DNA from 3 places in the Pseudomonas sp. GW821-FHT07E12 genome. Region 1 is predicted to be linked to each of the others. Evidence: predicted binding sites of a transcription regulator. Region 1 holds the regulator's gene; each other region holds the start of a gene.

Region 1 (9,893 bases):
TACTACGTTGAATCGGTCAAGGGCACCAACGTCGGCCAGCGCATGGTCTACAACACCAAGACCGGCGACATGCAGAGCGGCGGCGACGGCTCGCGCGTGCGCACCGTGATCCAGCCCAAGACCAAGCCGGCCACGACCACGCCAGCGACCACGCCCAAACCGGCCGCGCCGGCAGCCACCAAGCAGGAGAAGAACTGATGCTGGTCGCCACCGGCCTGCGCAAGCGCTACAAGCAGCGTGAAGTGGTGCGCGAGTTCGCTCTGTCGCTGGAAGCCGGCGAGGTGGTCGGCCTGCTCGGCCCCAACGGCGCCGGCAAGACCACCTGCTTCTACATGATCGTCGGGCTGGTCGAGGCCGATGCCGGCCGCATCGAGCTGGACGGCCGCGACATCACCGGCGAGCCGATGTACCGGCGCGCCAAGCTCGGCGTCGGCTACCTGCCGCAGGAACCGTCGGTGTTCCGCAAGCTCAGCGTGGCCGACAACATCCGCCTGGTACTGGAGCTGCGCGACGATCTCAACGACAGCGCCCGCGAAAAGGAACTGTCCTCGCTGCTGGACGAACTGCAGATCGGCCACGTCGCCGAACAGCTCGGCGCCAGCCTGTCCGGCGGCGAGCGCCGACGCGTGGAGATCGCGCGCGCGCTGGCGGCACGGCCGCGGCTGATGCTGCTGGACGAACCGTTCGCCGGCGTCGATCCGATCTCGGTCGGCGAGATCCAGCGCATCGTCACCCACCTCAAGGAACGCGGCATCGGCGTGCTCATCACCGACCACAACGTGCGTGAAACCTTGGGAATCTGTGACCGCGCGTATATCCTCGCCGAGGGTGCTGTCCTCGCGCAGGGGTCGCCGGACGACATCCTCGCCAATCCGGACGTGCGCCGCGTCTATCTGGGAGAGACCTTCCGGCTCTAGCCCCGCGGCTGTCGCCCGGCGTTCCACCACACGGGTCCGACATGAAGGCACGGCTGCAGACATCGATGGGGCAACAGTTGGTCATGACGCCGCAGTTGCGTCAGGCCATCCGCTTGCTGCAGATGTCCGCCGCCGAGCTGGAGCTGGAAATCGCCGAAGCGGTGGAGACCAACCCGCTGCTGGAGTGGATCGAGGACGCCGCGCCCTCACTGGATCGCGACACCTCCGAGCCCGGTCGCGATGCCGAGACCGCCTCCCAGCAGGAGGAGAGCCGCGACGAAGAGTGGCTGCCCGACGAAACCGCCTGGACCGCCACGTCTGGCGGCCATGACGATGACGATCAGGGCAGCGCGGCCGAGCGCGTGGTCGAACCGGAAACACTGCCCGACCATCTGCTCTGGCAGTTGCATCTCAGCCACCTGTCCGCGCGCGACCGCCGCATCGGTGCAGCGCTGATCGACGCGCTCGAAGACGACGGTTACCTGCGCGAACCGATCGCAACGATCACCGAGACACTCGCCGCCGAGTTCCGCGCCGACGAGGACGAAATCCTCGCGGTACTGCACCAGATCCAGCGCTTCGACCCGGTCGGCGTGGCCGCACGCACACTCGGCGAATGCCTGACACTGCAGTTGGACGTACTCCCCGCCGACACGCCCGGGCGCGAGTTGGCGCGGCAGATCGTCGCCGGCCCGCTCGACCGGCTGCCACGCGTCGGCATTCCCGGCCTGGCCCAGGAGCTGAAGCGCCCACTCGACGAGGTCGAACAGGCCGTACAGCTGGTGCGCTCGCTCGATCCGCGCCCCGGCAAGCAGATCGGCGAACTGGCCGCCGACACCTATGTGACGCCCGATTGCGTGATCTGGCGCCAGCGCGGCGTCTGGCGGGCGGCCCTCGCTGGCCGTTCGCAACCGAAGATCACCATCCACCGCGGCTATGAGCAGATGATCCGCCGCTGCGGCGAAGCCGATGCCGGCTACCTGCGCAGCCACCTGCAGGAAGCGCGCTGGCTGCTGAAAGGCCTGGAGGCACGCGGCGAGACCTTGCTGCGGGTAGTGCGCTGCCTGCTCAAGGAGCAGGCCGGGTTCCTGGAGTTCGGCGAGCAGGCACTGCGGCCGCTGACCCTGCGCGAGATCGCCGGCGAACTGGGGCTGCACGAATCGACCATTTCCCGGGCGATCGCCCGCAAGTACGTGCGCACCCCGCGTGGAACCATCCCGCTGCGTGCCTTCTTCGCCTCCGGCATCGATACCGACAGCGGCGGCGAAGCCTCCAGCACGGCCATTCAGGCAATGATCCGGCGCCTGATCGAGGCCGAAAACCCGCGCAAGCCGTTATCTGACGCCAAGCTGGCTGATCTGCTGAAAACCTCCGGCGTGCCAGTAGCGCGCCGCACCGTGGCGAAGTATCGTGAGGCCATGAACATTTCCGCCTCCCACGAGAGAGTACGGATCGCCTGACACCCTCCGTCGGCGACGGGAAGTTCATTGGCCCACCGAACCAATGGAGGTATCCGATGCGTATCGAGACGTATGGCCAGCAAGTTGAAGTCACCCCCGCCCTGCGCGAATACGTGGAGACCAAGCTGCAACGCCTGCAGCGGCATTTTGACCAGCACTGCGAAGTCCGCACCCAGCTGGCGCTGAAGAAACCCGACCACCACGTCGTCGCCACCGTCAATCTTCCCGGACGAACGCTGCATGCCGACGCCAGTGCGCCGACCATGTACGCCGCCATCGACCTGCTCGCCGACAAGCTCGACCGCCTGGTACTCAAGCACAAGGAAAAGAAACAGGACCACCACGCCCGCGAGGTGCGCGACAATCAGGCCTGATCCGTCCTGCCTGATCCCAGCATGCTCCTGACTCAGCTGATGGCGGCCGTGCGCACCGTGGTGTCGCCGGCCGCCGACCGCGAAAGCGTATTGAATCTGGCGGCCGACCTGTTGGCCTGCCGCCAGGCGGGCAGCGAAGAACTGCTTTCCAGCCTGCGCGAGCGCGAAGCGCTCTGCAGCACCGCGATCGGCCATGGGATCGCCATCCCGCACGGGCGCTGCCCCTGCCTGAGCGAACCACGCGGCGCATTGATCCGGCTGCAACAGCCGATCGACTTCGGCGGCGCCGAACCGGTCGACCTGCTGTTTGCGATGGCCGTCCCCGGCCACTACACCCACGAGCACCTGGTGCTGCTATCGGAGCTGGCCGAGCATTTCTCCGATCCGGCCTTCCGCGACGGGCTGCGCCAGGCGCCCGACGAGGCCGCGCTGCTGAAACTGCTTTCCACCCACACTCCGCCCCAGGCCAGCGCCGCATGAATACCAGCATCACCGCCCGCGAACTGTTCGACCAGCAGCGCGAGAAGCTGAGCCTGCGCTGGCTCGCCGGCCAGAAGGGCGAGAGCCGCGAGCTGGAGGCCGGCGGCACCAACGCGCGCCGACCATCGCTGGCCGGCTACCTCAACGCGATCTATCCGAACAAGGTGCAGATCCTCGGCACCGAGGAGCTGACCTGGCTGGATTCGCTCGACTCGCGCCAGCGCTGGGAGACGATCGAGAAGATCGTCCAGTACCACCCATTGGCGCTGGTGATCAGCAAGAACCAGGCCTGCCCGGAAGACCTGCGCGCGGCCGCCGACGAGGCCAACATCCCGCTGTGGGTCTCACCCAAGCGCGGCCATGAACTGCTCAACCACCTGTCCTACCACCTGGCGCGCACGCTGGCGCCACGGGTCACGCTGCACGGCGTGTTCATGGAGATCTACTCGATCGGCGTGCTGATCACCGGCGAAGCGGGTTCGGGCAAGAGCGAGCTGGCACTGGAACTGCTCAGCCGCGGTCATCGGCTTGTCGCCGACGACGCGCCAGAATTCACCCAGATCGCCCCGGACGTGCTCGATGGCACCTGCCCCGAGCTGCTGCAGGACCTGCTGGAAGTGCGCGGCCTGGGTGTGCTGAACGTGCGCGACATGTTCGGCGACACCGCCGTCAAGAAGAACAAGTACCTGCGCCTGATCGTGCACCTGACCAAGCCGATGACCGAACCCACCCCACATGGCTACGAGCGCCTGACCGGCGACTCCGGCACCCGCCACGTGCTGGACCTGGACGTACCGCTGATCACCTTGCCGGTGATGCCCGGCCGCAACCTGGCGGTGCTGACCGAGGCCGCCACCCGCCTGCACATCCTGCGCACCAAGGGCATCGACCCGGCTGCGATGTTCATCGCCCGCCACAGCAACCTGCTGGAGCGGCGCCACCCATGACGCCGAACGGCTCCACCCTGGTGATCGTCAGCGGCCTGTCCGGCTCGGGCAAGTCGGTGGCGCTGAAGACCTTCGAGGATCTGGATTACTACTGCTCGGACAACCTGCCGGTCGAACTGCTGCCGGATTTCGTGCGCAGCCGTCTGGCCGGCGACACCCTCGGCGACCAGCGCCTGGCGGTCGGCATCGACGTGCGCAGCCGCAGCGACCTGTCGCAGCTGACGCAGTGGCGCGAGCGCGCCCAGCAGTACGGCATCGAAGCGCGCCTGCTGTTCTTCGACGCCACCGACGAGGCCCTGCTCAAGCGTTATGCCGATACCCGCCGTCGCCATCCGCTCAGCCACCTCGGGCTGTCGCTGCCGGAGGCGATCGCGCGCGAGCGCGTGCTGACCGCGCCGCTGCGCGAGCAGGCCGATGCAGTGATCGATACCTCCACGCTCAACGTGCACCAGTTGCGCCGGCGCGTGATCACCGAGTTCGCGCTCAGCCAGGACGACGGCAAGCTGTCGCTGCTGTTCGAATCGTTCGCCTACAAGCGCGGCGTGCCGGCCGAAGCCGACTTCGTGTTCGACGCGCGGGTGCTGCCGAATCCGCACTGGGAGCCAGAGCTGCGCCCCCTCACCGGCCGTGATGCCGGCGTGCGCGACTACCTGGAGCAGCAACCGGAGGTCGTGCGCTACGTCGAGCAGATCACCGACCTGCTCGACACCTGGCTACCGCGGCTGCGCAACGACACCCGCAGCTACGTGACCATTGCCTTCGGCTGCACCGGCGGCAAGCACCGCTCGGTCTATCTCGCCGAGCGCCTGGCCCGGCACACCCGCGAGCAGGGCTGGCCGGAAGTGGCCACCTTCCACCGCGAACTCGACTGATGTGAAGGCCGTCGCCTTCTCATCGGGGCGACGCAGTCGATCTCAAGAGTGGTCCACGCGGGCCGGTGAATCCCGCGTCAAAACGCCTGCAAACGCTATCGTCCCGTCACGCGGACCTGTTAACGTTTCACCATGGCCTGTGGCATTCTCCTCATCACTCACCCTGGTATCGGTAGCACGCTGTTGAGCGTTGCGACCGGGTTGCTGCGGCAACTGCCGCTGAAGACCGAAGCCTTCGAAGTTCCGTTCGATGCCGACCTCGATGACCTGCTTCCGCAGGCATCGGCTGCACTGCGACGGGTCGACGCGGGCGACGGTGTACTGGTCATCACCGACCTGTACGGCGCCAGCCCCAGCAACCTCGCCCGGCGCGTTGCGCAGTTGGGCACGCCGGTCCGGCGCGTCTCCGCGCTGAGCCTGCCGATGCTGCTGCGGGTGATGAACTACCCGGAACAAGGACTGCAAGACCTGCCCGCCACTGCGGCGGCGGGCACCCGCAACGGAGCGATCATCGACGATGCTTGAACGCGAACTCACCGTATCCAACCGCCTCGGACTGCACGCCAGGGCCACCGCCAAACTGGTGCAGACCCTGTCCTCGTTCCGCTGCAGCGCCACGCTCGCGGCCAAGGGGCGCGAGGTGAATGCCAAGAGCATCATGGGGGTGATGCTGCTGGCCGCCGGCCAGGGCACGCCGGTGACGGTGCGTGTGGACGGCGTGGACGAGGTGCAGGCGCTGGACGCTCTGGTCGCCCTGTTCGAACGCCGCTTCGACGAGGACAGCTGAGCATGGCCGGCAGCGGTCCCGTCCCGGCCGATGCCTGCCAATTGCCCGCCTGCGAAGGTCGGGCATGAGCCTGCGCCTGCGCGGCCACGGCGCCTCACGCGGCAGCGCGCTCGGACGCGCCCGCGTACGCCTGCCGCATGCGCTGGAAGTCAACGAACAACGCATTCCCGCCAGTCGCGTCGAAAGTGAACTGGAACGGCTGCATCGCGCGGTCGAACTGGCACGCGACGAGATGCACCAGCTGCGCGAGCGCCTGCACGGCGCACTGGCGCGCGAGGTCGGCGAGTTCCTCGATCTGCACGCACTGCTGCTCGACGATCCGGAACTGCTGTTCGGTCTGGACGAGCTGATCCGCACCGGCCGTTACAGCGCCGACTACGCGCTGCGCCTGCAACGCGACCGGCTCGCGGCGGTATTCGACGGCATGGAGGACGCCTACCTCAAGAGCCGGATGGACGACCTCGACCACGTCATCGGCCGCATCCACGCCTTCCTGCAGAAGCGCCAGCCCGGCGTGAAGGGCGTGGCCGGCGAGATCCTGGTCAGCGACAACGTCGCCCCGTCCGAACTGGCGCAACTGCAGTCGCAAGGCGTGGTCGGCATCGTCACCAGCGCCGGCAGCGCACTCTCGCACAGCGCGATCCTGGCACGCAGCCTGCACCTGCCGCTGGTGGTCAGTGCTGCCGACGCGCTGCAGAAGATCAACGATGGCGACGTGCTGATCGTCGACGCCGGCAGCGGCCAGGTGATCGTCGATCCGACCCCGGCCGACCTGCGCGACTACCGCGAGCGCCTGCGTGATCTGGCCAAGGAGCAGCGCGAACTCGGCCGGCTGCGCTCCAAGCCGACCCGCACCCGCGACGAAGTCGACATCACCCTGCTGGCCAACGCCGAATCCGCCGAGGACGTCGCGCGCGCACATGCGCTAGGTGCCAGCGGACTGGGCCTGTATCGCACCGAGTTCCTGTTCCTGCAACGCAACGAGTTGCCGGACGAGGAGGAACAGTTCGAGTGCTACCGCGACGCCGTGCTCGGTATGAGCGGCCGCCCGGTCACGATCCGCACCCTCGACCTGGGCGCCGACAAGGCTGACCGCACCGGGCTGGTACTCGGCGACGAAGAAAACCCGGCGCTCGGCCTACGCGGCGTACGCCTGATGCTGGCGCGGCCGGCGGTGGCCAAAGCCCAGCTGCGGGCGATCCTGCGCGCCTCCGGCTATGGCCCGGTACGGATCCTGATCCCGATGGTCAGCGTGCGCGAGGAGATCGTGCAGCTACGCCGCCAGATCAAACGCCTGACCACGCAGTTGCGCGAGGAAGGTCACGAGATCGCCGAGCACGTACCGCTCGGCGCGATGATCGAAGTGCCGGCCGCTGCATTGGCGCTGGAGACCTTCATCGACAAGGTCGACTTCCTGTCGATCGGCACCAACGATCTGGTGCAGTACCTGATGGCAGTGGATCGCAACCACGAGGGCCTTGGCGACCTGTACTCGCCCCTGCACCCGGCGCTGCTGCGCGTGCTGGCGCAGGTGATCGCCACCGCGCAGGCCCACGACACCCCCGTAGCCGTATGCGGCGAAATCGCCGGCGACCCGCGCCTGGTCCCGATGCTGCTCGCACTGGGCCTGCGCGAATTCAGCCTGCACCCGGCCACGCTACTGGAAGTCCGCCGCGCGATCCGCGATCGCCACCTGGGCAAGCTGCACGCACTTGCCCCGAAGCTGCTGCGCGCACGCGACCGCAAGGACATCGAGAAGTGGCTGGAGAAGGTGGCGGTGGGCGACCCGGCCTAGGGTCAATCGAGACTCAGGCGGACATTCACAGCCAGCCGGTTGCCGTTGCCGTTGCCGTTGCTCGTGATTTTGCCTTTGCAGTTGCCTTGGACTTTGACCTTCCCGGGCCCCCATCCGCAGCGACGGAGCCAGCGGGAATAACCCGAAGGGCGACGTGCATGGATGCACGTCGTTTTCTGCCGCGGCATGGATGCCGCGTCAGAAAATCCCGCTGGCGCAGTGGACCCGTAGCGCAGCGGAGGGCGCGAGGACTGGGGCGTGCTTTCTTTGGGTTACGTTTCTTTGCACGAGCAAAGAAAGGTGACTCGCTCCGAAGGAGCGAAAGCCTTGGCTGTTGCTGTTGCTGTTGCTGTTGCCTTCAACAGCAAATCAAACACAAGAGCTGCGGAGCAAGCTCCACTCTACGAGTCGCTGACGTCTGCACGAACGTCCATGGATCCCCGCGTACGCAGGGATGACGGTAGATAGATACCGGGTGCCGGAGAAATGGCGGAAGTCGCTGAGTCCCAGCTTGCGCGGAGACCACGGTAGAGAGACCGCGTGAAAAAGGAACGCATGATCATCGTGACCACCATCAGCAACCCCCTCCCATCACCGCATCAACATGACCGCACAATGACGTAAACCCCATAGAAATATCGACTTTCCACCCACCGCACCCTGTGCGCCACCCACGCCCGCAAGCGATAATGCCCCGCTGACCACCTGCACTGCCGCATCTTCCCGGAGCAGTGTCACCACCCGAGGAGCTGCGCATGGCCGAGGCCGTCCGTCACGACAAGACCGCGCGGCAACTGCGACTGCTGTCGGACGCACTCGACAGCGGCCGCCTGGGCCCGGTCCGGCGCCTGGTCAACACGCTCTCGCCGGCCGAGATCGGCAACCTGCTCGAATCGCTGCCGCCGGGCAAGCGCGAGGTGGTGTGGGGCCTGGTCGATGCCGAAGACGACGGCGAGGTGCTGCTGCACGTCGGCGAGGAGGTGCGCGAGAGCCTGATCGCCGACATGGACCCCGACGAAATCGTCGCGGCGGTCGAAGACCTGGACATCGACGACCTCGCCAATCTGGTCGAGGACCTGCCGGACACCGTCATCGACGAAGTCCTCAAGTCGATGGACCGCGAGAACCGCGAGCGCCTCGAACAGGTCCTGTCCTACCCGGAGGACAGCGCCGGCCGCTTGATGAACCCGGACGTGGTCACCGTGCGCGCCGACGTCAACGTCGACGTGGTGCTGCGCTACCTGCGCCTGCGCGGCGAGCTGCCCGACCACACCGATCACCTGTACGTGGTCAGCCGTCGTCACCAGTACCTGGGCCGGGTCTCGCTGGCCGCGCTGGTCACGCACGAGAGCAATACGCCGATCAACCGTCTGGTCGACGACGAGCAGCCGGCCATCGATGTCGGCGAGGGGGCGCAGGAAGTCGCCCGCCAGTTCTCCGACCACGACTGGATCTCCGCGCCGGTGGTAGACGACAACAACATCCTGCTCGGCCGCATCACCATCGATGACGTGGTCGACATCATCCGCGAGCAGGCCGAGCACCAGGCGATGAGCGCGGCCGGCCTGGACGAGGACGAGGACATGTTCAGCCCGGCCCGGCGCGCGTTCCGGCGTCGCCTGCTGTGGCTGTCGGTCAACCTGGGCACGGCGTTCATCGCCTCCAGCGTGGTCAGTGAATTCGAGGCCACCATCGCTCAGTTGGTGGCGCTGGCGGCGCTGATGCCGATCGTCGCCGGCATGGGCGGCAACGCCGGCACCCAGGTGCTGGCGCTGATGGTGCGCGGCCTGGCGCTGGGGCAGATCGGCGCCTCCAACGTGATGCCGCTGCTGAAGAAGGAGATGACCGTCGCGCTGATCAACGGCGTGGTCCTGGGTGTCGGCCTCGGGCTGATCGTGCTGGCCTGGTTCAAGCAGCCGATGCTGTCGCTGGTGATCGGCTCGGCGCTGACGATCAACCTGTGTACCGCCGCGTTCGGTGGCGTGCTGGTGCCGATCACGCTCAAGCGGCTGGGCTTCGATCCGGCCCTGGCCGGCGGCGTGATCCTGACCACGCTGACCGATGTGATGGGCTTCCTGAGTTTCCTCGGCCTGGCCACGTTGATCCTCCTCCATTGAGAGCGTGTGTCGAAAAGGCAAAACTCATGGCTCGACTGACACAGATTGCGTGAGGCTGAACGCCTTCGCCCATGCGTGTACCCGTCGGCACGATGGCCCTCCATACTCGGCCAATCCCGCCCCACGGTATGCCGCATGATCCAT
Region 2 (9,893 bases), on a different contig from region 1:
GAACGCAGATACAAAAGGCTTCTAGTGATGTAGTACTTGCGTATCCAGCCGTGGTTCCGGGCTTTGATCTTCAGGCCAAGTGCATCTATTGAGATGGGATCGCCAATCGTATGCCCAATATGTACACCATGATTGACCACGATCCCCTTACCCGCCCGTCGGAGCCGGAAGCAGAAATCCATATCCACTCCATCAATGAAAAGAGCCTCGTTGAATCCGCGTATTTCCTTCCATGCAGAAAGCTTCAGAATGCCGCCCGACGTGATGGTAGCGTCGCACTCCTCAAGCCTTGGAAGGCATGGATCCTGACGTTCTTCCGCATAGTGTGGTCCAACGATCGAGACCGCCGGATCCTCCATCAAATGACGTGCCTCAACGATATGAGTGCGGATTTGATCGACAGCAAAATGACTATCCTGGTCCATCGTCATCGCAAAACGCCAGCCATGATCCAAAGCCATGGCGCAGCCCTTGTTGAGGGCAGCCGCGATACCGATGTTCTCACCGAGACCGCAATAAGAGACGCCGGGCAATTCAGACAGCAAAGTGGCATTATCCGCATCCGAATTGTCAATGACGACCACGGCCCCAACTTCGTCAAGATAGGATTTAATATTCTCGACGAAGCCCATTTCCGGATTGAACCAGATCACGATGGCCACTATGTCATTCGCTGCGCGTGGCTTGTTCATCGGGAACCCATACTCCTTGATCATGGCGAAATTTTCAGTGCCCCACTTGTTCGAAGCACTCCGCCTAGCCGATGTCTATAACCATGCCGCAGGCGCCGAGCGACGACTGCCTATGCGTGATGACAATGATGGTTTTCCGGCTCGCCAGATGACGGATGGCGTTATCCAGACTTTCCTCTGTCTGCATGTCAAGCGCACTTGTGGCTTCGTCCATGAACAGCACGGGGGGGTCTCGATACAGCGCCCTGGCTATCCCGAGACGCTGGCGCTGCCCACCTGAAAGCCGTATGCCGCGCTCGCCAATCTCGGTATCGTATCCTTGCACAAGCTCGCCGACGACGAACTCGTGGATTTGCGCGGAACGCGCCGCGCGCTCGACAGCCTTCATGTCGATCCTTTCTTTCCTTACACCGAAAGCAATGTTCTGAGCCACGCTGGCATCGGCAAGAAAGATGTGCTGAGGTACGTAGCCGATGGCACGCTGCCAAGCCGCAATATTGCTGGCATCGATCTCCACGCCATCGACGCTCAACATCCCCTCATTGGGGCGAAGCAGTCCCAGCAGCAAGTCCATCAGTGTGCTCTTGCCAGCACCGCTCTTGCCGATGATACCGACGCTGGTATTGGCGGGAACGACCAGGTCAAAGCCATCAAATATCCATTTTTCTGGCGCGGAAGGATAGGCATAGCGAATACCCTGCAGCCGAATTTCTCGCAGCGGTGCCAGTACTGACGTGGTCGTAACTACCGGCTCGTCCGGCAGCGTCAGGTCATCGTGGATGGATCGCAGCGCCGACGACGATATGCGTAGTTTGGCGAAGCCACGATACATAATCTGCGCCGCCGGCAGCATCCGATACGCAGCGAATCCATACAGACCCAATGCTGGCAATACATGGGCGATATCGTTCGTACGCAGCAACAACACCAATGCGACAACAATCAGCATGCTGTAGCCGGTCGCTTCGACCAGATACAGCGGCGACTGGCTGAGCGTGTCGTTGGTCGCCATGTGGCGCGAATAAAGCCTCGATGCCGCATCGAATTGCCCTTCGTACGCCGATGCCGAATGAGTGATCTTCACGTCCTTGATGCCGCCCAGCGCCTCGTTGGCGGCCTGATAGCGCCGGCCATTCGCCACTTGCAACTCGCTACCAATCAGTGCCAAACGCCTGCGCACCAAACCGTAGATGACGCCGTACAGCAGACCCAGTGCGGCGACAATGCAGACTGCGGTCGACGGGTCGTAGCAGAAGATCAACAATGCCATCGCCGCAACTACCGTACCCTGCGCAACCAATTGCGACAGCGGGTGGATCAGATCGAACAACAACTGGTCGACCTCGGACAGCACGTTCTTGCCGAGGATCGACGAATTGCGGGCCAGGAAGAATTCGTAGGGCTGATGCAGATAGTGCGACAGCAGTCGTGAACTGATCGAATGCCGCTCCAGATGCACGAAGCGGTTCAATACGTGCAAGGTCACTGTCTTGAACGCCGATGACGCAACCACACTAACGATGGAAGCAACACCGAGCACGAGTATGAAACCGCGCGTATCGTGGACGCCGGAACGCTCATAGAGCGAACGCAGCAACGGATTCTCATGGATTATCGCCGACCGCCCCAGCACCGACAGGAATGGCATGATCGACAGCACCCCCAGCGTCTCAGCGATCGCCATTCCTATTACCAGCAGCAGCATCACCACCGCCTTGCGTTTTTCCGGCGCAGTGAAGAGCGACCAGATCCTGGGCAGGTCTGCGAGCATGATCTATAGAGACTCGGAGCGGGAATAGGGCCCTGGCTCGATAGAGTGCCCATCTCGCTCTAGCGCTCCCTCATCGTGCTGGGCGCTTTTACCAGACGTAGGCAGCATCTGCTCCAACGTTTGTCGGATGCCTTGCTTTTCCTTGTAGGACGGTGCCATCTCAACCGCAAGCAGCCCTTCTTGCTCGGCCCCTTCATGCCGCCCCTGTTTCGCCAAACTAAGGGCCAGCAGGAAACGGACGTTGTATTCCATGGGCTCGAGAACGATGGCTTGCCGCAAATATTTTTCTGCCTCGGCTGGATGATTCGTCTGCAACGCCAATTGCCCCCGGTTACGCAAATAAAACAGTCGCATCTGCCCATCCTGAAGACTCGGCGAGTTCTCGATCCGTCCAAGCAATGTGTTTGCCGATTCGTTGTCTCCTTCGCGCAATGCAAGGAGGGCCGCGTTCAGCACGCAGTTGTCACAAGCGATATTATGATCGGCCAGATACCTGACCACGGCGAAAGCCTTCGCTATCTCTCCAATGGAAATGTAGGCACTCAACCGATTGTTCTGGGCAACGCTATCCTGCGGATACTTCATTGCCGCCCATTCCCACAGTTTCACGTTATCCGACCACAAAGGCAGCGTAACGCGCACGTTCATCACTGCCCCAGCCAGCCAAACTAGCGCCAATAATCCGCTGCCAACAACGAATAGTCGTTTGCCAGCAAGCCATGCAGGCAGCCCCCCGAGTACCGCCGGCAGCAGGCTGCATACCAGCGACAACGCGGTAGTGGCATAGCGATCATGGTACAGGCTATCGTCGAATCGAGTAGGCAGTAGCTGCATGACCGGCACTAGACAGATACTGGCCACCACTACCAGCGCGGCGGTCAGCGAACGCCGCCCCAGCAACGCCCAGAGTGCCCATCCCAAGATTCCGATGACCAGCGCGCAATGCCACACCACCGTCGCCAGCGGGCGACCGAACGTGAACGCATCCCAAGGATGAATCGGACTCAACCCGACGACGACACCCAGCATCATTTGCCAATAGCGCAGGAACAGGAAACTGCTCCGATGCAGATACTCTGCCAACGGCGGCATAGGTACCAAGAAACCGGCAACCACTTGGCTACCCAGCGCCCAGTGCCTAAGCGATAGATACCCCACCCCTGCGAGCAGGATCGCAGCATAGCTAGGCCAACGTTCCCGAAACATCCTGGCCAACCGTCGAAGCGCCCCCCCCTGCCCGTCATAGGCCGGATCCAGCCAATCCAGGATGACCAGCAGTATAGGGAAGCAAACCGCCGATTCCTTGGTGAGGGCCGCCAACAGGAAGCACAACCCAACAGCCCCTGCACGCCACCAACGTTGTCGCAACCACATGGCCAGGCACAACCCTGCCAAGGTGCATAAGGTCTGCACTAGATCGAACTGGCAACCGATCCAAGTCACCGTCTCGACCAGGATCGGGTGCAGACCGAAGGCCAATCCAGCCAGCGCAACAACCACCGCAGGAGCCGGACATTGCTGACGCCGGGTAATCAACCGGGCCAGCAACATCACCAATGCGACGTTGATCAGGTGTATTCCCAACGATACCGCATGCATCGGTCCGGGCTGGCCATCTCCCAATCGCACTTCCAGCGTGAACAGCGCCACCACCAGCGGGCGGAAATAGATCTGCCAGCCATTGAAGCCGCGAAAAACATAGTCGAGCCATGCTTGGCCATGACGTAACCAGGCCATATCCTGAAAATCGATCAGATCATCCCAAACGAAGCCGGCCTCGAGCACTGGCCAATACACAATCGCAACGACGAGCAGCACGAGGCAAATCCAACCTACCAACAGCCCCCCCTCCTTTCGCATAGCAATCATGGCGAGGTGGACTCACTATTCATCGTTGCCACACCATTCGCCGACCAATAGCCAAGTCTCATACCTTCCTGCCTGACGATGACAGCCTGCTCGACGTGCCCATCTCGCTCCAGCACCGTCAAGAGTTGCAATGCGTAGGTTTTGTTGCCATGCGTGCGCTCGACCGCCTTGGTAAACAGCAGATTGGCAGCGGGCATGTCAGTCAGATCGTTGATCGCCACGTCGCCCAACTGAGCCAGAACTTCGGGAGACAGGCCATTGCGCCTTGCCAGGATCAACCCTGCGTCCACCACCCTGCGCGGATCGATCGGCAAGCCTTCGTTGAGTGGCCGGATCAGCCCACTGACCGCTAGGTTCTGCTGCACGGAAACAGGCTGGGACGCAAGTTTGCGCAGCATTCCGCCCCACCAGACCGGATCGGTCGGCTCTCCGGTAGTGGCTGCCATGATGATCAAGCCCTGCTCCGGTAACGCGGATGCACCAGGGAGCGCAGCAGCACGGAGGAACTCACGCCTGCCAAAATCGTAGAACGGCGAGCGTGGATTCCCCCCGGACATACCCACATACAACGTCGCTAAATCACTGGCCGCACGCGGTGAATCGGGATTCTTGTCCACCAAGTCCATCGCCATATGCAGCGGATCGCCCCAAACCGCCGCTCGGATCGTCGCCATACCACCAAAGGCCAGGATCACTATCCCGACGATAACTGCCTTTATGCATGAATCCTGTGACACCGGAATCCGGCGTAACAAATCGGCTACCGCCAGCAACACCCCCAGCACCGCAAAATAATTGCGATGCTCGAACACCAACTCCAGATTGAACACGTTGCTGGTCAGCAGGTGCGCAGCAAAAAACCAGAGCACGCCAAGGCTGAATATAGGCATCCGTCGACGCAGCGTGACAGCACTGATCAGTAGCGCTGCCAGCAACAACCCGCCGAACAAAGTGGTCGGCGGCGACAGCAGTCCGATCGAGACCGGGTAGTTGTCGTAGTAGAACGTCATCAAGCTTGGCAACGGCAGCAGGATCTGGCCAAGGTACAGCGGCAGCACCCGCAACTGGCTCAGCAGACGCTGGCCAACACTGAAGTCGCGCCCATCGAAGGCATGCGGCGCCAGATAGGTCGGCAAGATCCAACCGAGAAATATAGCTAGACCAACGACAAGTCCAACTGCATACCCCCAACGCAGCAATCGTGAAGTCAACGGCGGTGCGCGAAAGCCCAGTACCGTCAATTCCAGTACCAGAGCGAAGCAAGGGAACAATGCTGCCGTCTCCTTCGCCAACAGCCCCAGTGCACCTAGCAGCCAGGAAACCGCCAGCCAGATCCACTGTCGGCGTTCGCAAATGTCAGCGGTACGCGCATGCAGATAGACAAGCAGGCCCAGCAGAATGAAGCTCAGCGCCAGCATCTCCATGCGCTGCACCACGTACAACACGGTAGACACCTGCAGTGGATGCACCGCCCACAGCAGCGCGATGGCCCAGGGCGCATAACGGCCCCAGCGGCCAACTTCGGCCAGAGCCAACAATCTCGACAGTAGCAGGTATACCAGCACTGCATTGAGCAGATGCACGCCCAGGCTGGTCAACTTATAGAGATAGGGTTGTTTGCCTGCAACGTAGTAGTCCAGCGCGAAACTCATCGTCGCCAGCGGCCGGCCGATGCTGCCGGGCTCATAACCACTCAACGCCATCTCGATGCCTGGCCAATTCAGTGTCTGCAGGTGGACACGCGGATTGGTGACGATATTGGGATAGTCGTCGAAGATGAAATCGCCATGCATGCCGGGCCAAAACACCGTTGCAGTCAAGGCCAGCAGGAGCAACCATAGGGCTGCCTGTCGAAGTCGTGAGGTCATGAAACCGGCATGAAAAAAAGAGGTATAACAACGCCTTCCCTATGCTCGGCGAAGGCACCCCAATACCGGAGTGGATGCTTATTAGCTACACCCATCCGGCCGATATTTTTCGTCCACCGCACTGGCATCACAACTCCATATACCACTGGACGTACGATTGAGCTGCAAGGTTTTGCCGCTCACCTGCGGATTGCCATTAAGCTCACAGGCGATGTAGCCCGTATCCGACGAGTCCATGCTGATCAGGCTACAACGCGCAGTTGAGGTCTTCAGGCCGATGTCGCCGACATCGAACGATGTCTCGCCCTCTGCGATTAGCTTGGCCTCGAAGGTAGCCCGGCCAGGGGCAATATCAGCCAGCCCCGCAGTGACCTGTGAGCGGGCTACGTAATCCTGATACATCGGCAGCGCGATGGCAGCCAAGATGGCGATGATCGCGACCACGATCATCAGCTCAATCAGCGTGAAGCCCTTCATACTCCGCATGCCCCCTCCCCCCTGTCGAGAGCACATCCCCGAGAACTAAGGAGCCCCGGCCATGACCGGGGCTCCCGCCGAATGCTACGGATCCCCAATGAGGATCAGGTGCAGCCGGTAGGCTTGTACTTGTCCGCAACACTCGAGCTGCATTTCCAGTTACCCGAAGTACCACGCGTCAGCGTAACATTCGAACCGCTGACCTTTGGATTGCCCTTCAGCGCACAAACGATCGTCTGGTTACTGGTGTCGCTGAAAGCACCCGTTACGGAAACGCCGCAACGGGCAGTGGAGCTCTGCAGACCGACAGAGTCGGTCGTCGCCGTACCGGTGCTGCCGCGCTGAATGGTTTCTTCAAATGCAGTCACACCACCACGGATATCAGCCAAGCCAGCAGTGACCTGCGAGCGGGCCACATAGTCCTGATACATCGGCAGCGCAATAGCGGCCAAGATGGCGATGATCGCGACCACGATCATCAGTTCGATCAGCGTGAAGCCTTGCTGCTTCTTCATGAGACATCCCCTAGAGGTTTGGTTTGAAACGAAGTTGATACTCGAGTCGGGTGTCCAGGCGACCCAGCCACCCTCGATGGAGCGACATGCACTGGTACACATAGCAGATTACGCGCCAAATCCCGGCACTTCCCCCACTACTCCCCGACGCAGATGATGCGCAGCATCCTCTTGGATTGGAAGCCCCTATCTACTGCTTTTGAGACGCAAACGCCCCCAAGCCCCTGGGCGGCAGAATGTGACGCAAATGGTCACTCTCATCTAAGCTAAAAATGTAGCGTGACGCGCAGCACGCTTGCCCGTTGGGGAGGTGCCACACATTCAAGAACCCGCTACCATGCGGCAATTCCAGCCCGGGGAAGGCCGGAGGGGAGCATATATGTCTGCAAGCCGTGGTGCCATCAAGAGTCAGCCGGTGTCCCGCGACACCAATATGATGTCGCCGTTTGTCTGGGAGGGGACTGACAAGCGTGGCGTGAAAATGAAGGGAGAGCAGCCAGCCAGGAGCGCAAATCTGCTGCGTGCCGAACTACGCAAGCAAGGCATTACGCCCGGCGTTGTCAAGCCCAAACCCAAGCCATTATTTGGCGCGAGCGGCAGCAAGATCAGCCCGAAGGACATCGCTTTTTTCAGCCGCCAGATGGCTACGATGATGAAGTCAGGTGTCCCGATCGTGGGATCACTGGAAATCATCGGTAGCGGGCACAAGAATCCCCGCATGAAGAAGATGGTCGGCCAGATCCGTGCCGACATTGAGGGAGGCTCTTCTCTGTATGAGGCCATCAGCAAGCACCCTGTCCAGTTCGACGAGCTTTATCGCAACCTGGTCAAAGCAGGCGAAGGCGCAGGCGTACTGGAAACTGTGCTTGAGACCGTGGCTTCTTACAAAGAGAACATCGAAACACTAAAGGGCAAGATCAAGAAGGCCCTGTTCTACCCTGCCATGGTGATCGCGGTCGCCATGCTGGTCAGCTCGATCCTGTTGATCTGGGTTGTCCCGCAGTTCGAGGACGTGTTCAAGGGCTTCGGCGCCGAACTGCCAGCCTTCACTCAGCTCATTGTCGCCGCATCCCGCTTCATGGTGGCTTGGTGGTGGCTGCTGCTGCTGCTGCTGGCGGGTACCATCACCGGCTTCATCTTCGCCTACAAACGCTCTCCATCCATGCAACATGGCTTGGACCGTCTGATCCTGAAGTTTCCGGTAATCGGCCAGATCATGCACAACAGTGCCGTGGCACGATTTGCTCGAACCACGGCTGTGACGTTCCGCGCTGGCGTTCCCTTGGTCGAAGCACTAGGCATCGTAGCCGGCGCCACTGGCAACTCTGTCTACGAGCATGCTGTCCTACGCATGCGGGACGACGTCTCGGTTGGATACCCTGTCAACATGGCAATGAAGCAGGTAGGTCTATTCCCGCACATGGTGGTTCAGATGACCGCCATCGGTGAAGAAGCCGGCGCTTTAGATGCAATGCTCTTCAAGGTCGCGGAGTACTTCGAGCAGGAAGTCAACAACGCGGTGGACGCATTGAGCAGCCTGATCGAGCCACTGGTCATGGTATTCATTGGTACCATCGTCGGCGGCATGGTCATCGGTATGTACCTGCCGATCTTCAAGCTTGCCTCCGTCGTCGGATAAATAGTTAGATGGCATTTCTCGACCAGCATCCCGGCCTCGGCTTTCCCGCCGCGGCCGGGCTGGGACTGCTCTTGGGCAGTTTCCTCAATGTGGTGATCCTGCGCCTGCCGCGCCGTATGGAGTGGCAATGGAAGCGCGATGCGCGCGAGATCCTGGATGAGCCGGATATCTATGAGCCGCCGCCGCCCGGGATCGTGGTCGAGCCTTCGCATTGCCCACACTGCAAGCATCGCCTGAGCTGGTACGAGAACATTCCTCTGGTCAGCTGGGTGATCCAGGGCGGCAAGTGCCGGCATTGCCATGCGCCGATCTCGATCCAGTACCCGCTGGTTGAACTGCTGACCTCGCTGCTGGTGGTTGCCAGCGTGTGGCGCTTCGGCTTCGGCTGGCAGGGGTTCGGGGCGATTGTCTTCAGCTGTTTCCTGGTCGCGCTTTCCGGTATCGACCTGCGTACCCGGTTGCTGCCTGATCAACTGACCTTGCCATTGATGTGGCTCGGTCTGGTCGGATCGATGGACAACCTGTACATGCACGCCAAGCCCGCGCTGTTGGGCGCGGCGGTCGGCTATGTGTCGCTGTGGATGGTCTGGTGGCTGTTCAAGCAGCTCACCGGCAAGGAAGGCATGGGGCATGGCGATTTCAAGCTGTTGGCGGCGCTGGGGGCCTGGTGCGGGCTCAAGGGCATCCTGCCGATCATCCTGATTTCTTCGCTGGTTGGCGCAGTGCTTGGCTCGATCTGGCTGGCATCCAAGGGCCGCGATCGCGCCACGCCGATCCCGTTCGGGCCGTATCTGGCGATTGCCGGCTGGATCGTGTTCTTCTGGGGTGATCTGATCGTCGGCCGTTATCTGCGGCTTGCCGGGCTGGCCTGACCTGCGGTTTCCATGAGCGACTTTATCGTCGGGCTCACGGGGGGGATCGCGTCAGGCAAGAGCGAGGTCGGACGTCGTTTCGAAGCGTACGGTGCCACGGTGGTGGATGCCGATGTAATAGCCCGCGAAGTCGTCGAACCCGGCCCTGTGCTGTCCCGGATCGCAGAGCGTTTCGGCGCCAGCATCCTGC
Region 3 (9,893 bases), on a different contig from region 1:
TTGAGCACGTGCTGGTAGCGCGGGCTGCTCTTGAGCAGGCGTACGTAGTCGGCAAAGCTGTCCGCCGGCGATTGGTAGGCGCGGAAATCGGCACGTTCGGAGCGGCGCTCGCCGTTGACGTACTCGTGGGTCGACGTGCTGATACGTTGGCCCTGCCAGCCGGTGGCCTTGATGCCGAACAGATTGTTGGCGCTGTTGCCATCGCGGTCGCGGATGCCACGACGGCCCCAGCCGGTCTCCAGCGCGGCTTGAGCGACCAGGCCGCGCGGATCCACACCGAGTTCCTTCGCGGCGCGCAGCGCATGCGGCCAGATCTTGGCGACGAAGTGCTCGGGCGAGCCCGGCGGGAAGGCATTTGGGTTGGTCTCGGCCACGTCCTGCACCTCGTCGCAGGCGCGCGAGTCGATCATCGCGTCGTCGCCACCGACCGGGGCCACGGCCTTGCTGCGCGCCTTGTCGCCACGGCTGGCGATCGCATCGAGCGCGTCGGCGCTGGCATCTCCGGCCGGAAAACGCTTGTAGAACGCGGCCTGGGAACGCGCCTGCGACGGCGCCATATCGACAATGCCGCCGCCAGCGGCTTTCGCGTCGGCATCGAGCGGCTTGCCTCCGTTGAGCTGCTTTGCGATCAGCGGTGCCAGCCCGAGTCCCTTGCCCTGGCTGAGCAGGTCGGAGAGCTGGCGGTCGTACATGTCGCGATAGGTCTGGTTCTGTTCGGGGAACAGCGAATCGCCACCGCCCGCATCACGCATGCACTTGACCAGCATCTGCGTGAACTGGCTCTCCAGCTTGCGCGAGACCTCGTCGATCCGCTGCGGCGACGGCTTCTGATCGACCGGGCCGAGGGAAAGGCCGGGGCGGGTGATGTTCATCAGATCACCTCCAGTTCCGCCTGCAGCGCACCGACCTGCTTGAGCGCTTCGAGAATCGCGACAAGATCGCCAGGCGCTGCGCCGATTTCGTTGACCGCCTTGACGATCTGGTCGAGGGTGACACCGCCCTGGAACTTGAACATGTGGCTGCCCTCGGCGGTCGCGGTGATCTGCGACTGTGGAGTCACCACGGTCTGGCCATTGGAGAACGCGTTGGGTTGGCTGACGTTGCTCGATTCGGCCACCGTCACCGTCAGCGAACCATGCGACACCGCGGCCGGCATCACCCGCACCGCCGAACCGATCACCACCGTGCCGGTACGTGCGTTGATCACGATCCGGGCGGCGGCTTCACCGGGCGTCAGCTCCAGGTTCTCGACCTGGGCGAGGAAGTTGATGCGTGCGCTCGAATCGGTCGGCGAGCGCAGTGACACCGTACCGCCATCGAGGGCGCGTGCGCTGCCGGCGCCGAACGTGGAATCCAGCACCGCCACCAGACGCGACGCGGTGGTGAAGTCGGGCTGGTGCAGATTGAGGGTGATTTCGCCGGTGCCGGCGAACACGTCGGGCAGGGCACGTTCCACCAGCGCACCGCCGGGAATCCGACCGGCACTAGGCACGTTCACCGAGATGCGCGAACCATCCTTGCCTTCGGCACCGAAGCCGCCGACCACCAGGTTGCCCTGCGCGATCGCGTACACCTGACCGTCGGCGCCCTTCAGCGGTGCCATCAGCAGCGTGCCGCCGCGCAGCGACACCGAGTTGCCGATCGAGGACACCGTCACGTCGATCGGTTGGCCGGGCTTGGCGAACGCCGGAAGATCGGCATGGATCGCCACCGCCGCCACGTTCTTCAACTGCGGATTGACGTTGGACGGCACGTTGACGCCCAGCTCGTTGAGCAGGTTGCGCAGGCTCTGCACGGTGAACGGGGTCTGGCTGGTGCGGTCGCCGGTACCGTCCAACCCCACCACCAGGCCGTAACCGACCAGCGGGTTGTTGCGCACACCGCCGACCTGCGCCAGATCCTTGACGCGCTCGGCGTGCGCCGGTGCCAGGAAAACGCCGACCAGCGCGATCGCGCAGAACAGCCGTCCCAGGCCCGGAAGCATGCCACCGGCAAGTGCCCGGATGGCTGACATGTCATGTGAACGGGCGGTACCCATGGCCTACCTCGCTTCCTCAGTACGGATACAACGGAGAATTGAAGAAGCGCGCCAGCGCGCCCATCTGGTTGCTCTGCGAGAGCGTGCCGCGCCCGTTGTAGGAGATGCGCGCATCGGCCACCAGGCTGGAAGCCACGGTGTTCTCGCGGCTGATATCGACCTCCCGCACCACACCCTCGACCTCCACGAACTCGTTGCCCTGGTTCAGGCGCAGGTTCTTCTGTCCGCGCACCACCAGATTGCCGTTGGCCAGGCGACGGATCACCGTGACGGTGAGGTTGCCGTTGAGGCTGTTGCTCTGGCTGCTGTCGCCGGTGCCGTTGAAGTCGCGGTTGGCATCGATCTCGTTGTTGAGGATCTCGCGACCACGGAAGGTCGGGCTCTTGCCGGCGATGGTCGGATTGGCCATGTCGATCTTGGAGTCCTTCTTGGTCGTGGTGGCCGCCTTGGTCTGTGCGGCGGTGGTCTCGCTCAACACGATCGTCAGCAGGTCGCCGACGTCACGCGCGCGATGGTCCGAGTACAGATTCATGCGCCCCGGCGCACCTTCGCGATAGATCGCGCCCGCCGTGGGTGCGTACTCGACCGCCGTCTGTGGCAGCTCCGCATCGTCCTTCTTCGATCCCCCCATCGACAGCAGCGGAATGCTGAGGCAACCGCTGAGCAGGAATGAGCAGGCGAGGGCGCACAGCGCCAGGCGACAGGTCTTCATGGAACAAGGCCTCAGGTGTTGTTGTTCAGATAGCCGAGCATCGAATCGGTGGTCGAGATCGCCTTGGCGTTCATCTCGTAGGCACGCTGGGTTTCGATCATGCTGACCAGTTGCTCGACCACATTGACGTTGGAGCCTTCCAGCGCGCCCTGGACGATGCTGCCCAGGCCATCCAGGCCCGCGGTGCCGTTCTGCGCCGGACCGGAAGCGGTGGTTTCCACGTAAAGGTTCTGGCCCTTGGCCTGCAGGCCGGCGGGATTGATGAAATCGGTGAGGCTGATCGTGCCGACTTCGGTAGCGGCCGCAGTACCGGCAATCTGCACGCTGACCGTGCCATCGCTGCCGATGGTGACGCTCTGCGCGCCTTCGGGAATCTGGATGCCGGGCTGCAACTGGTAGCCACTGTTGGTGACGACCTGGCCTTCGGCGTTGACGTGGAAGGTGCCATCGCGCGTGTAGGCGGAGGTGCCATCGGGCAACTGCACTTCGAAGAAGCCGCGCCCGTTGATCATCACGTCCATCGCGTTGCCGGTCTGCTGCTGGCTGCCCTGTTGGAAGTCCTTGGACGTCGCCACCACACGCGTACCGGTACCGAGCTGCAGACCGGTCGGCAGCGTGGTCTGCTGCGAACTGGAACCACCGGGCTGACGCACCTGGTGATAGAGCAGATCCTCGAAACTGGCGCGATCGCTCTTGAAGCCGGTGGTATTCGCGTTGGCCAGGTTGTTGGAAACCACGGACATGCGCGTCTGCTGCGCATCCAGTCCGGTCTTGGCGACCCACAAAGCCTGATTCATGACGTATTCCTCGATGCGGCGTCGGGTTTACGCCGTTGCCCATCACCATGCAAAGGGTGTGCCTAAAGGCGTGGGATTGGGGATTTGGGATTGGGGATGCGTAAAAAGCAGGCACACGACGTAGGAGCGGCTTCAGCCGCGATGGGCTTTCACGCGGAAGCCCATCGCGGCTGAAGCCGCTCCTACGAATCCCTAATCCCGAATCCCCAATCCCGGCCTTTTAGCCATTCAGACGCAGCAAGGTATTGGCCGACTGTGCGTTCTCGTCGCTGCTCTTGACGACCTTCACCTGCATCTCGAACTGGCGCTGCAGCTGGATCATCTGCACCAGCGCGGCGGCGGGATCGACGTTGCTGCCTTCCACCATGCCGGTACTCAACACATCGCCTGCGGCACGCGGCAGCGGTGTGCGCGGTTCGGCGTTGCGCATCAGGCCGTCCAGTCCGCGCACGAGTTGCTGCTGCCCGGCGGTGACGGTACGCAAACGGCCGATGATCGCCATCGATTGCGGGCCTTGGCCCTGCGGCACGATCGAGATCGTGCCGTCATTGCCGATCTCCATCGATTCGTGTGGCGGCACCGTCACCGGCACGCCGTTGTCGTCCAGCAACGGGCGGCTGCCCGATAGCAACTGGCCGTTCGGGGTCAGCTGCAGGTTGCCGGCACGCGTGTAGCCCTCCTGGCCATCCTTGGACTGCACCGCCAGCCAGGTGTCCTGCGCCAGCGAGACATCGAGCGGATTACCGGTGACCTGCTGCGGACCGGGCTGGGCGTTGAAACCGGTGTCGCCGAGGATGGTGGCGTAGCGCGAGGCATAACCCGGCCCGGTTACACGGAAGGCCTGCGTATTCGCCAACGCCTCCTTGAAACCGGCGGTGTCGGCATTGGCCAGGTTGTGCGAAACCGCCGTCTGCGCCTGCAACGTGGCGCTGGCTCCGGTCATCGCAACATAGGCGGCCTTGTCCATCGAGGGAAACTCCCGGGTTCAAGCGGCTAAAAGGATTTTCTTGTTCGTCATTCCCGCGAAAGCGGGAATCCAGGGACGTTGCTTTCTCGCCAGATCTACGTCCATGGATTCCCGATTTCGCGGGAATGACGGCTACACAGATCAACGGTTGATATTGATCACGGTCTGGGTCAACTCATCCTGCGTGGTGATCATCTTGGCGTTGGCCTGGAAGTTGCGCTGCGCCACGATCATGTTCACCAACTGCTCGGTCAGATCGACCGTCGAGGCTTCCAGCGCGCCGGACTGCACATTGCCGAAGTTCGAGCTGCCGGGGGCGCCGGTACGCGGCGTTCCAGCGGCGGCGGTCGCGGTCCAGCAGTTGTTGCCCTGCGGCGCCAGGCCCTGCTTGTTGTTGAAGTTGGTCAGCGCGATCTGCCCAAGCAGCACCTTGTTGCCGTTGCTGTAGTTGGCATAGACCATGCCGTCCTGGGCGATCTCGAACTTCGACAGGCGGCCGGCGGCGTAGCCGTCCTGGTTCAAGTTGTTGACTGAGAACGACTCGCCGTACTGCGAGGACTTGGCCAGGTCCAGCGTGATCGCCAGCGTGCCGGCACCGTTGGAAGGCGTGTAGCTGTCCAGCGCGATCTTGCCGTCGGTCGGCGACACCAGCGTGCCATTGTCCGAATACTGCAGCGTGGTCGGCGTGGCGCTGACCGAGGTCCCGTCGATATAGGCGTGCTGCTGCCATTCGTTGGCGTTGCCGGTCTTGACGTAGTACAGCGACATCACATGCGACACGCCCAACGAGTCATACACGGTCAGCGAGGTCGAGTAGTTGTAGCTGTTGGTATCGCTCGGATCGAACGTGGCGACCGTCGGCGCGCTGGAATTGGCGGGCAGGGTCACGTTGGCGCCCACCGCACTGGTCGGATTGGGCGCGCTGTCGGTGGTGGTCAGCTGCAGGTTCTTCATCGTGGAAGTGCTGACCGTGGTGCCGTCCTCGCTGGGGGCGAACACCTTCAGGTTGTAGCCCTCCGGCGAGACCACGTTGCCTTCCTTGTCCATCTGGAAGTTGCCCGAGCGCGTGTACAGCGTGTTGCCGTTGTTGGACAGGTTGAAGAAGCCTTCACCGGAGATCGCCACGTCCAGCGTGTTCTCGGTGTTGTCGATGTTGCCCTGCTTGAACTGCTGGGCGATGTCGGCCACGCGCACGCCACTGCCGGTCGCGTTGTTGGCGACACCGTAGGTGCTGCCCATGAAGATGTCGGCAAACTCCGCGCGTGACTCCTTGAAGCCGGTGGTCGCGGAATTGGCGATGTTGTTGGACGTCACATTGAGGTCGCTGTTGCTGGCGCGCAGACCGGAGAGAGAAGTGTTGAAACCCATGATGGTTCCTCGAAGGAAGTGACAGCCGTGGTTCGGAAGGGCGTTTTCCCGTCACTCCCGCAACAGCGGGACGACGGCTGGAGCACTAGCTGATGCGCAGTACCTTGGCCAACGGCACGGTCTGGCCACCGGCGAGGTTGAGGGTGGCGCCGTCCTTGTCGAGGCTGACGCTCTCGACCTTGGCGTTGCCATAGGTGTCCAGCGAAACCGGCTTGCCGTCAGGACCGGCCTGGCTTGCGGAGAAGCGGTAGTCACCGGCGGGCAGGCGATTGCCCGCGGTGTCCTTGCCGTCCCAATCGATGCGACGCGGGCCGGCGCCGCCATCGGCAAGCGTCAGCGCCCGCACCGGATTGCCGGCACTGTCCTGCACCACCACATTGACCGGTCCGGGGCCGGAAGCCGTGGCCGAGGCGGTGGCGCTGCCATCCGCACTCAGCGAGAGCGAACCACCCGGCACCTCCACCTGATGCCCGATCAGCGCCGCACCACGCAGCGCCTGGTCGGTGCCGTTGACACTGAGGAACTGGTCGGCCTTCTTGTTGAGATCGCCCAGGCCCTGCACCGTGGAAATCTGTGCCAACTGCGCCAGGAACGCGCCGTTGTCCATCGGATTGAGCGGGTCCTGGTTCTTCAACTGCTGGGTCATCATCATCAGGAAGTCGGCCTGGCCGAGCTTGTCCTTCTGCGCCTTGTCATCGACCTTCTGACGTTCGATCGCGGTCTTCTTGCCGCCGGCAGTCAGGCCCAGGCTGGAAAGCGAATCCATGGAAATCGCGGACATCGTGGTTTCTCCGGGGCGCCTCAGCGGCCCATGGTCAGGGTGGCGAGGGCCAGGTCCTTGGCGGTGTTGAGCATTTCCACGCCGGCCTGGTAGCTGCGCGAGGCGGAGATCAGGTTGACCATCTGCGCGACCGGATCGACATCCGGTGCGTAGACGTAGCCATCGCCATCGGCGAGCGGATGGCCCGGCTCGTAGCGCTTGATGGCCGGCACGTTGCTCTGCGCGATCTCCTTGACCTTCACCCCGGTGAGGCTGGAATCCTCGCGGTTGGGCTGGGCCTGGAAGATCGGCTCGATCGGCCGGTAGGCCTGTTCGGGCGTGGAGGCCACCGAATCGGCATTGGCCAGGTTCGAGGCAATCGTGCTCAGGCGCACCGACTGGGCCTGCAAGGCCGAGCCGGCGACGTCGAAGATCGGGAGGTTGCTCATCGCAGTACCCCTTACTGGCCGGTGATCGCGGTCAACATGTTCTTGACCTTGGATTCGAGGAAGGACAGCGAGGCCCGGTACTCCAGTGCCGCGCGGCCGTAGGCGGCGCGCTCGAGATCCGGGTCGACGGTGTTGCCGTCCAGGCTGGGCTGGGCGCCCTGGCGGTTGAACAGGAACGCACTCGGCCCCTGTTCGGGAATCGCGACGTGCCTGGCATCGGTGGTGGCGAGCGGGCCCTGCTGGCTCATCGACGCCTGCAGCGCGGCATCGAAGTTCAGCTCCTTGGCCTTGTAGCCCGGCGTGTCGGCGTTGGTCAGATTGCTGGCGATGAGCTTCATCCGCTCCTCGCGCAGGGGCAGGGCGGCGCCGTGGACGCCGAAGTAGGCCGAGATCGGGTTGGAAGACATGGCACCCCCAGGGGTATGGCTCGCAGGGGTGCAGGCAAGCTTTGTGCCAGAAATGCCGGATCGGCAGGCTGAAGGTCGCGCTAAAGATCGCCCGGAGGCGTGCCGCTATCCCTTTCGGACTGTTTGCAGGCTGCTTTGGCCTGCTGTCCGGAAGCCGGGTGGACCATGTGGTGGATCCGGCATTGCGTTGCTTTAATTTTCGGGAGAGAAGCTGTGGGAATCATTTCCTCAGTAGCAGATCACACCATCGGCGCAAGTTGGCGCGCGATGCGCGACACCGCGCGCGGCGCCTTGAACGGCGACCTCAAGGACATCGCCAAGGTCGCCGTCGTGGCCGGCATGGCCACCGGCTCGCTGCCCCTGACCACCGGCGTGGTCGCACTGGCCGGCGATGCCGCGCTGGGTTCACTGGTCGACGTTTTCGCCTGAATCAGCCATCGCCGGCAGCGTTGACGGGAAGAGTGCGTCATTTTCCCGGCGCGCCCGGTTGCGCCACGGCGCCCATATCGATCCTGGCTGCCCCGGCCGTTGCAAGCACAATGCCGCAACACTTCGAGCGATAAGGCCGTCAGGCCGCCTCGGCCACCACTCTGAGCCGGGCAAGTACGTATTCCGCCAGCTCGTGCGCGCTGTACTTGGCGACGAACGCATTGGCGCCGACCTGCTCGACCATGGCGTTGTTGAACACGCCGGACAGCGAGGTGTGCAGCAGCACGTACAGATCCGCCAACCCCGGGTTGCGCCGGATTTCCGTCGTCAGCGTGTAGCCGTCCATGGCCGGCATCTCGATGTCGGAGATGACCATGGCATAGCGCTCGGCCGGGCTCTCGCCGGATGCCAGCACCTGCAGCAGGTGGTCCAGTGCCTGGCGACCATCCGAGAGCAGGGTGCCGCCCACACCCAGCTGATCGAGCACGCTGCGGATCTGCTGGCGCGCCACGCGCGAATCGTCGACCACCAGCACCTGCAGCTGGCGGCCCGCGGTATCGAGCACCAGCGACGGGTCCAACTGGATGTCGGTCTCGACCTGGGCGATGTCGGCCAGCACGCTTTCCACGTCGATGACCTGGATCAGCTCGCCCTGGAAGCGCGTGACCGCGGTCAGGTAGGTGGCCTCGGCGCCCAGCTCCGGCGGCGGATGGATGTCTTCCACCGCGATGTTGACGATCCGCTCCACGCCACTGACCAGGAACCCCTGCACCGACCGATTGAACTCGGCGACCACCAGATAGCCCGGATCGCCCTCGGCCTCCGAGGTGCGGCGCTCGGGGTGCCCGATCACCAGTCCCAGGTCGAGCACCGGCACCGACCGCCCGCGCACATCGGCCACGCCGGCGAACTCGGAAGGCAGCCCCGGCACCTGGAACAACCCCGGCCGACGCAGCACCTCCTGCACCTTGAACACGTTCACGCCAAAAAGCTGACGACCGCCGAGCCGGAACAGCAGCAGCGCCAGTCGGTTATGGCCGGCCAGGCGGGTGCGCTGGTCGATCCGGTTGAGCAGGTCATAGGACATGCAACCGTTATCGACACGTCCGGCGGGCAACTTGAGGCTCTTAAAGACAGGGAGTCGGGATTGGGGATTCGGGATTCGTAAAAGCGCTGCGGAGGCCAGGAGTCGCTTTTACGAATCCCCCATCCCGAATCCCCAATCCCGGCCCTTTCGGCACAGCACTTGCAGAAAGTCCGCTCGAACCGTTGTCCCGGAGTCGTCGATGCGCCCGATCCTGCTGATTCTCCTTCTGGTGGCCGCCCCCGCCTGGGCCGACGGCTTCCAGCCGGTGGATTCGATCCGTGCCGCGGCGCTGTCCACGGTGGGGCCGAACGCCGATGCCGAAGCCACGCTGGATCCCGGGCTGCGCATGCCGGCGTGTCCGGTACCGCTGCAGGCCCAGCCCACCGGCAGCAACACCGTCGAGGTGGCCTGCCCGCAACCGGCCGGCTGGCGGTTGTTCGTGCCGGTCAAAGTCCGGCGCAACCAGGACGTGCTGGTGCTCAATCGCGGCATCGCCGCTGGAGAAACCATCAGCCTGGCCGATATCAGCATCGAGAAGCGCGACGCGTCGCGTATCGCCGGCGCAGCACTGGCCAACCCGGTCGATGCGGTCGGCAAGACCGCCCGGCGCGTGTTGTCGGCCGGCACGCTGCTGTCGGCCAACGACGTGGTTTCACCTCGGCTAGTCAAGCGTGGCGATACCGTGGAGCTGGTCTCGCGTCGCAACGGACTGGAAGTGCGGATGACCGGACGCGCCCTGTCCGATGCCGGGCAGGACGAGCGGGTATCGGTAGAGAATGCTTCCTCGCGCCGCGTCGTCCAGGGAACGGTCGATGCCAGCGGTGCAGTAGTCGTTTCGCGTTGACACATTCACTAAAGTTCGGCCGCCCATGGCCGTTA

The links. The regulator sigma-54, encoded in region 1, starts transcription at its own class of promoters, with help from an activator protein. The targets are predictions, from matches to a motif close to ANTGGCATNNANNTTGCTNT.
Region 2: the regulator sigma-54 is predicted to act here: its motif matches at 7,293-7,312, upstream of AC3WJE_RS12920 (pilin).
Region 3: the regulator sigma-54 is predicted to act here: its motif matches at 7,530-7,549, upstream of flgB (flagellar basal body rod protein FlgB).

What each region holds. Positions count from the first base shown of each region.
Region 1 is NZ_JBYSVX010000011.1:106,852-116,744, forward strand. Features, by position in the region: gene lptA (lipopolysaccharide transport periplasmic protein LptA) at 1-198, shown strand, start outside; gene lptB (LPS export ABC transporter ATP-binding protein) at 198-917, shown strand; gene AC3WJE_RS08740 (RNA polymerase factor sigma-54) at 959-2,377, shown strand; gene hpf (ribosome hibernation-promoting factor, HPF/YfiA family) at 2,434-2,751, shown strand; gene AC3WJE_RS08750 (PTS sugar transporter subunit IIA) at 2,773-3,231, shown strand; gene hprK (HPr(Ser) kinase/phosphatase) at 3,228-4,178, shown strand; gene rapZ (RNase adapter RapZ) at 4,175-5,050, shown strand; gene AC3WJE_RS08765 (PTS sugar transporter subunit IIA) at 5,183-5,575, shown strand; gene AC3WJE_RS08770 (HPr family phosphocarrier protein) at 5,568-5,837, shown strand; gene ptsP (phosphoenolpyruvate--protein phosphotransferase) at 5,902-7,632, shown strand; gene mgtE (magnesium transporter) at 8,388-9,749, shown strand.
Region 2 is NZ_JBYSVX010000021.1:41,256-51,148, reverse strand. Features, by position in the region: gene AC3WJE_RS12945 (glycosyltransferase family protein) at 1-716, opposite strand, end outside; gene AC3WJE_RS12940 (ABC transporter ATP-binding protein) at 757-2,463, opposite strand; gene AC3WJE_RS12935 (tetratricopeptide repeat protein) at 2,467-4,281, opposite strand; gene AC3WJE_RS12930 (hypothetical protein) at 4,329-6,200, opposite strand; gene AC3WJE_RS12925 (pilin) at 6,282-6,677, opposite strand; gene AC3WJE_RS12920 (pilin) at 6,782-7,192, opposite strand; gene AC3WJE_RS12915 (type II secretion system F family protein) at 7,572-8,831, shown strand; gene AC3WJE_RS12910 (prepilin peptidase) at 8,840-9,703, shown strand; gene coaE (dephospho-CoA kinase) at 9,716-9,893, shown strand, end outside.
Region 3 is NZ_JBYSVX010000001.1:169,801-179,693, reverse strand. Features, by position in the region: gene flgJ (flagellar assembly peptidoglycan hydrolase FlgJ) at 1-872, opposite strand, end outside; gene AC3WJE_RS00810 (flagellar basal body P-ring protein FlgI) at 872-1,984, opposite strand; gene flgH (flagellar basal body L-ring protein FlgH) at 2,055-2,750, opposite strand; gene flgG (flagellar basal-body rod protein FlgG) at 2,762-3,547, opposite strand; gene AC3WJE_RS00795 (flagellar basal body rod protein FlgF) at 3,768-4,514, opposite strand; gene flgE (flagellar hook protein FlgE) at 4,656-5,882, opposite strand; gene AC3WJE_RS00785 (flagellar hook assembly protein FlgD) at 5,968-6,663, opposite strand; gene flgC (flagellar basal body rod protein FlgC) at 6,684-7,091, opposite strand; gene flgB (flagellar basal body rod protein FlgB) at 7,103-7,498, opposite strand; gene AC3WJE_RS00770 (hypothetical protein) at 7,712-7,927, shown strand; gene AC3WJE_RS00765 (chemotaxis protein) at 8,067-9,014, opposite strand; gene flgA (flagellar basal body P-ring formation chaperone FlgA) at 9,214-9,858, shown strand.